Jilunia laotingensis: one gene and its partner. The protein of the gene in region 1 interacts with the protein of each later gene in a pairwise test. Links are inferred from orthologs where the notes say so. Each region holds a gene or a part of one and is shown in the gene's direction. Other genes may lie near its edges.

Region 1 (3,334 bases):
GGCAATGGGGAGCTTCATTAGCTTATGCCGCCAAACTTTTCGGGCTGGAAGCTGCCGTGTATCAAGTAAAGATCAGTTATGAACAGAAACCCTACCGACGTAGTATCATGCAAACATTCGGAGCCCAAGTAACTCCATCCCCATCTATGTCCACCCGTGCTGGCAAAGATATATTAACAGCACACCCCAATCATCAGGGATCACTCGGAACAGCCATTTCAGAGGCCATTGAACTGGCACAAACTACTCCCGACTGTAAATATACATTAGGTTCCGTACTCAGCCATGTTACTTTGCATCAAACAGTAATCGGACTGGAAGCAGAAAAGCAAATGGCAATGGCCGGTGAGTACCCCGATATGGTAATAGCTTGCTTCGGAGGAGGCTCCAATTTTGGTGGTATCACATTTCCGTTTATGCGTCACAATATACTGGAGGGGAAAAAAACTCGTTTCATCGCTGCCGAACCGGCTTCCTGTCCTAAATTGACGCGGGGTAAATTCCAATACGATTTTGGTGATGAAGCCGGATATACCCCTTTATTACCCATGTTCACATTAGGACATAATTTTGCTCCGGCAAATATCCATGCAGGTGGCTTGCGCTATCACGGTGCCGGTGTGATTGTATCACAATTACTAAAAGACGGATTAATGGAAGCAGTAGATATAAAGCAATTGGAATCATTCGATGCCGGTTGTCTTTTTGCCCAAGCAGAAGGAATTATTCCGGCTCCCGAATCTTGCCACGCCATAGCTGCAACTATTCGCGAAGCTGAAAAATGCAAAGAGACCGGAGAAGAAAAAGTTATATTATTCAACCTGTCCGGACATGGGTTGATAGATATGGCTTCCTACGATAAATATCTTTCCGGAGACCTGGTCAATTACTCTTTAACCGACGAAGATATTCAGAAGAATCTGGATGAAATAGGAAAACAAGTGGGTAATTGAACAAACATCACTTATTGTATGTTATTTAATTACTGACTTATCGGTAGGGAGAGATTCACCATATACCTATTCATAGTGATTCCTCTACTCCTTCTAAGTAAGTATATTTGCAAATATCTAAAAACAATAAGAGAAACAATGAAAATAGAAAGAATTACAGGACGCGAAATCCTCGACTCCAGAGGTAACCCCACAGTAGAAGTAGACGTAGTATTAGAATCAGGCATCATGGGGCGTGCATCGGTTCCATCGGGAGCATCAACAGGTGAACATGAAGCATTGGAATTACGCGATGGCGATAAAAATCGCTATGGCGGTAAAGGTGTATTGAAAGCAGTTGAAAATATTAATAACATCATTGCTCCTCATTTGATAGGAATGTCTTCTCTTGACCAGATGGGTATTGACAAAGCCATGCTGGCTCTCGATGGTACGAAGACAAAATCGAATCTGGGTGCAAATGCCATATTAGGCGTATCGCTCGCTGTTGCAAAGGCAGCTGCTAACTATCTTGACATTCCTCTCTACAGATATATCGGTGGCACAAATACATATGTATTACCGGTTCCGATGATGAATATTATCAATGGCGGTTCTCATAGTGATGCCCCGATAGCTTTCCAAGAATTCATGATTCGGCCCGTCGGTGCCAAATCATTTAAAGAAGGGCTACGAATGGGTGCCGAAGTATTCCATGCGCTGAAAAAAGTATTAAAAGACCGAGGTCTCAGCACCGCTGTAGGTGATGAAGGTGGTTTTGCCCCCAACCTGGAAGGAACCGAAGATGCACTGAATTCTATCATTGCTGCTATCAAAGCTGCCGGATATGTTCCTGGAAAAGATGTAATGATTGCTATGGACTGTGCTTCATCCGAATTCTATAAAGACGGAATTTACGATTACACCAAATTTGAAGGAGCCAAAGGTAAGAAGCGCACTGCAGATGAACAGATTGATTACTTAGAAAAGCTTATCAACGAATATCCAATCGATTCTATCGAAGATGGTATGAGTGAAAACGACTGGGCAGGTTGGAAGAAACTTACTGAACGCATAGGCAACCGTTGCCAATTGGTTGGTGATGACCTATTCGTAACCAATGTCGACTTCTTGGAAAAAGGTATCGAAGAAGGATGTGCAAATTCTATCCTTATCAAAGTAAATCAGATAGGTTCACTGACGGAAACGTTGAATGCCATAGAAATGGCACACCGCAATGGTTATACCACTGTAACCTCCCACCGTTCCGGTGAAACAGAAGATGCTACCATTGCAGATATTGCTGTAGCAACAAACAGTGGACAAATTAAAACCGGATCACTGAGCCGTTCGGATCGTATGGCAAAATACAACCAATTGTTACGCATCGAGGAAGAATTGGGTGATCGTGCCGTATATGGATATAAAAAGATTTCTCGGAAATAAATCCTTTGCATAAACAGATATTGGGCGTGGCGTTTATATATAATTATAAACATCGCGCCCATTTCTTATATACTCGCTTATTACATTGATCCATCAAATGTAAATCATTGCCCGCTATTGATTAATGCCAATCCTCCAAACATAAAAAAGCATCCCCGGTATTGCCGAAGATGCTTCCATCATTTTGAGCCTCTTGTCGGATTCGAACCAACGACCCCGAGATTACAAATCACGTGCTCTGGCCAACTGAGCTAAAGAGGCGGGTGGGTAAGCTTACTATATCGCGCCGCTACAACCAACTACCTTTGCTGCGATCAAGCCCTGGAGGATTCGAAGGGAGCTGGCCGTATAGGACTTACCCGTTTTGCGGTTGCAAAGGTACGCCTTTTTCTTTAATCTGCAATAGTTATGCTATATTTTTTCAGATATAAAAAATCATTTCACTGTATCACAAGCATTTATCGAAGGCAAAATGACTTCCTACACGCATCTTTATGACCTTTATTAACTTTAACAGCCCGATCTCCGTCACCAAACAATATTATTTGTACCTTTGTGCGCTATTTTAGAACTTAAATATGATAGAGAACAGAAATTACCTGCAAAAATATGCCATGCATTTCGGCACATATATGGGAGCGTACTGGATATTCAAATTTATTTTATTTCCACTTGGATTTACTATCCCGTTCCTCTCTTTTCTTTATTTGAGCCTGACGCTTGGTGTACCATTTTTAGGATACCACTATGCCAAGACATACCGTAATAAAGTATGCGGAGGAGTAATCAGCTTTGCACATGCCTGCCTTTTTACCCTGTTTATGTACATGTTCGCCTCCCTGCTTGTAGCAGTTGCTCATTACATATACTTCCAATTTATTGATCACGGTTTTGTACTGAATGAATATTCAAAGTTGGTGGATGAAGCATCCAAAATACTCCAGAGGACAGATGAG
Region 2 (3,168 bases), 2.3 Mb from region 1 along the record:
TTTCACCCTATCCTGCTGCCTGGAGCGAATGGACGAATCCGGCAGGTGAAACCGTTGCAGTGAAAATATTTGAGAGTGAAAAGGTCATGGAAGCCCATCGTCTTGCTCCCGGAACCATCCTTACCGATGGTAAGAACTATCTGAAAGTGGCTGCTGCCGATGGATTCGTGAATATTCTCTCTCTCCAGCTTCCGGGCAAGAAGAGGCTCATGACGAAAGAACTTTTGCGAGGCTACCATTTGGCGGAGGGAACGGTGTTTATAAACAATTTGTGATCTTCATTAGAAATATTTCTCATTTCTTTTGGACTTTTCACCGGGATTGCTTTTCTTTGTGGCAGTATAAACAACTTAAACCTATGTGCCTATAGAACACATTACGCAAATTTATATCTAATCGCACACGTAATGGAAACATGGAATAATAAGGCTGACGAAGCGTTAGTCTCTCTCTACGCACAGGGAGAGAACCAGGCATTTAATGTACTTTTGAATCGGTATAAAGATAAGCTATATAGCTATATCTATTTCATAGTACGCAATTCTGAGATGACGGAAGACATCTTTCAGGAGACTTTTATGAAGGCAATTGTTACGATTCGTCAGGGCCGGTATAATGAGAATGGCAAATTTTCTGCATGGCTGAGGCGTATTGCGCACAATCTGATTATTGACTCTTTCCGCCAGGAGAAATCGGAGAATCTGGTTTCTTGTGACGAGACGGAAGTGAATATTCTTAATAATATCGGTTTGGCGGAAGGCACGATAGAAACTGCGATCGTGAACCGTCAGATACTCGATGATGTTCGCCGTCTGATGGATTTCCTTCCCGACGAACAGCGTGAAGTTGTTTATATGCGGTTCTATCAGGACTTGAGCTTCAAGGAGATAGCCGAACAGACCGGTGTAAGCATCAATACCTCTTTGGGACGTATGCGCTATGCCATCCTCAACCTCCGCCGTATGGCCGAAAAGAATGGTATCGTACTGACCGTTGATTAAATTTAACTAAGTTGCTATATACTAAAAAGTTTGCTTTCTTCGTTTTAGAAGAAAACAAACTTTTTAGTGTATATGCCTATGAAGAAAAAGACTACTCCCTCTCATCAGCAAAGTTCCAAAGAAAGGCAATCCCCGGTGAGTAAGATACCTCGGGTAAGCGAACAGACTTTAGCTTTCCTACGTTCCTTTGCCGGTAGCTACTATGTAGAGCAGCAGCTACCCCAAGGGTTACAGGGGATTATGCTTGGATAAATTTGCTACTTCCGTTTATTCCCCCTACATTTGTATCATTGTATAATCCCAATTAAAAAAACAGTCAAGCTCATGAAACCAATGATATCACCATCTATCCTCTCAGCCGACTTTGCTTATCTGGCCAAAGACATCGAAATGATCAACCGTAGTGAAGCCGATTGGGTGCATATAGACATAATGGACGGGGTGTTTGTGCCTAATATCTCTTTCGGATTTCCGGTACTGAAATATGTCGCCCGGCTGAGTAAAAAGCCGTTAGATGTACATCTGATGATCGTACAACCTGAGAAGTTCATCCCTGAAGTGAAAGCGCTGGGCGCACATGTGATGAATGTGCATTATGAAGCATGCCCACATCTGCACCGTGTGATCCAGCAAATCCGGGAAGCGGGTATGCAGCCTGCCGTGACGATCAATCCGGCCACACCGGTGGCTCTACTCCAGGACATTATCAATGATGTATATATGGTACTCATCATGAGTGTCAATCCGGGCTTTGGAGGTCAGAAGTTTATAGAACATTCAGTAGAGAAAGTCCGCGAATTGCGTGCATTGATCGACCGTACCGGATCGAAAGCGTTGATCGAGGTAGACGGTGGGGTAAATGCGGATACAGGTGCCCGGTTGGTAGCAGCCGGAGCGGATGTATTGGTGGCCGGAAATGCCATCTTTGCCGCTGAAGATCCCGAGGCGATGATCCGTCGGTTGAAAGGCCGTTAATTACTACTTTAATGCTTCATCGATACCCTTTTCTTCGCCTTTTCTTTCCGTTGGCGTTGGGTGTCTATTGTGGAGATGTAACTTTTTATCAAGGGCAGTCGGGGTGGACTGCCTTTTCTTTTTACGGTTTACTTCTCTTTTTGTTTGCCTTATTGATTGTCCTCTATTTCTTGAAACGGTACTCTTACCGGTGGCTTTTTGGTGCGTTCCTGATGTCCTTCTTTTTCATGTTAGGGGTTGTAAGGATGAACGGAGTGCTACGGCAGTCGGAATTCGGCTTGCCCAATGAAAAGGCCGCTTATCGGGCCGTAATTACGGAAAAGCCGAAGAAGAAAGAACGAGTCGTTGTTTGTCAGGCACGGATAGAGCCAATCCGTCCTCCTTCTTGTCCATCCTCTCGCGGGCCGAATGGTGATGCTTTTAGTACAGGACAAACCGCCCCTGTCACCCGCCAATCCTTTCGGCCTTTGAAGGCATTGCTCCATATCGGTAAGGATTCTCTGAGTGAGCGGCTGACTACAGGGGATGAACTATTGGTGTATGCCTCCCTTTCTCCGCCAACAAACAATGGTAATCCAGATGAATTTGATTATGCCCGGTTCCTCGCCCGGAAGCAAGTGAGTGTAATTGGATTTGCATACAACCATGATTGGAAACTCCTTGCACAAAGCAGAACGCATACCTTCAAAGAACACGTACTCGGTTGTCGGGAGACGGTTTTGGAAGCTTATCGAAGATTAGGTTTCACTGGCGATGATCTTGCGGTATTATCCGCCTTGACAGTAGGATATAAAGAGGAACTGAGCGAGGACATCCGTGAGACTTATTCCATATCGGGAGCCAGCCATGTGCTGGCTTTATCCGGACTTCATATCGGATTGTTGTATGCCTTGTTCTGGTTCTTCTTGCGTCGGTTGCCGGGGCGTTATAAAGGCATTGCATTATTGCGGGTGTTTTTGCTTGTCCTTCTACTTTGGGGCTTTGCTGTTTTCACCGGATTCTCTGCGTCTGTTGTACGGTCGGTAACTATGTTTTCTTTGTTTGCCATTGCCGGCTTGTTTGGCAGGAAGCCTTTTTCACTCAATACCTTATTGGCGGCAGGATTCTTTATGCTGTTATTTTATCCGTGCTGGTTGTTCGATGTCGGTTTTCAGCTCTCTTTTTGTGCGGTAGCTGTCATCCTGTTGTTGCA

The links.
Region 2: the proteins of eno (region 1) and rpe interact in binary tests that used the Escherichia coli proteins (3 or more experiments, as listed by UniProt). The link is inferred for Jilunia laotingensis from one-to-one orthologs.

Annotation. Positions count from the first base shown.
Region 1 is NZ_JACRTF010000001.1:61,232-64,565, forward strand. Bases 236-3,234 are described here. They hold eno (phosphopyruvate hydratase), read left to right. Parts: upstream 236-1,091; coding sequence 1,092-2,378; downstream 2,379-3,234. Other genes in these bases: H8744_RS00285 (TrpB-like pyridoxal phosphate-dependent enzyme), read left to right, coding at 236-953; H8744_RS00300 (DUF4199 domain-containing protein), read left to right, coding at 2,957-3,234. Also shown: more of H8744_RS00285, read left to right, coding at 1-235; more of H8744_RS00300, read left to right, coding at 3,235-3,334. UniProt on the Escherichia coli protein: Catalyzes the reversible conversion of 2-phosphoglycerate (2-PG) into phosphoenolpyruvate (PEP). It is essential for the degradation of carbohydrates via glycolysis.
Region 2 is NZ_JACRTF010000001.1:2,316,524-2,319,691, forward strand. What follows is about bases 318-3,150. They hold rpe (ribulose-phosphate 3-epimerase), read left to right. Parts: upstream 318-1,325; coding sequence 1,326-1,976; downstream 1,977-3,150. Other genes in these bases: H8744_RS08780 (RNA polymerase sigma factor), read left to right, coding at 408-1,001; H8744_RS08785 (hypothetical protein), read left to right, coding at 1,080-1,253; H8744_RS08795 (ComEC/Rec2 family competence protein), read left to right, coding at 1,988-3,150. Also shown: fmt (methionyl-tRNA formyltransferase), read left to right, coding at 1-275; more of H8744_RS08795, read left to right, coding at 3,151-3,168. UniProt on the Escherichia coli protein: Catalyzes the reversible epimerization of D-ribulose 5-phosphate to D-xylulose 5-phosphate.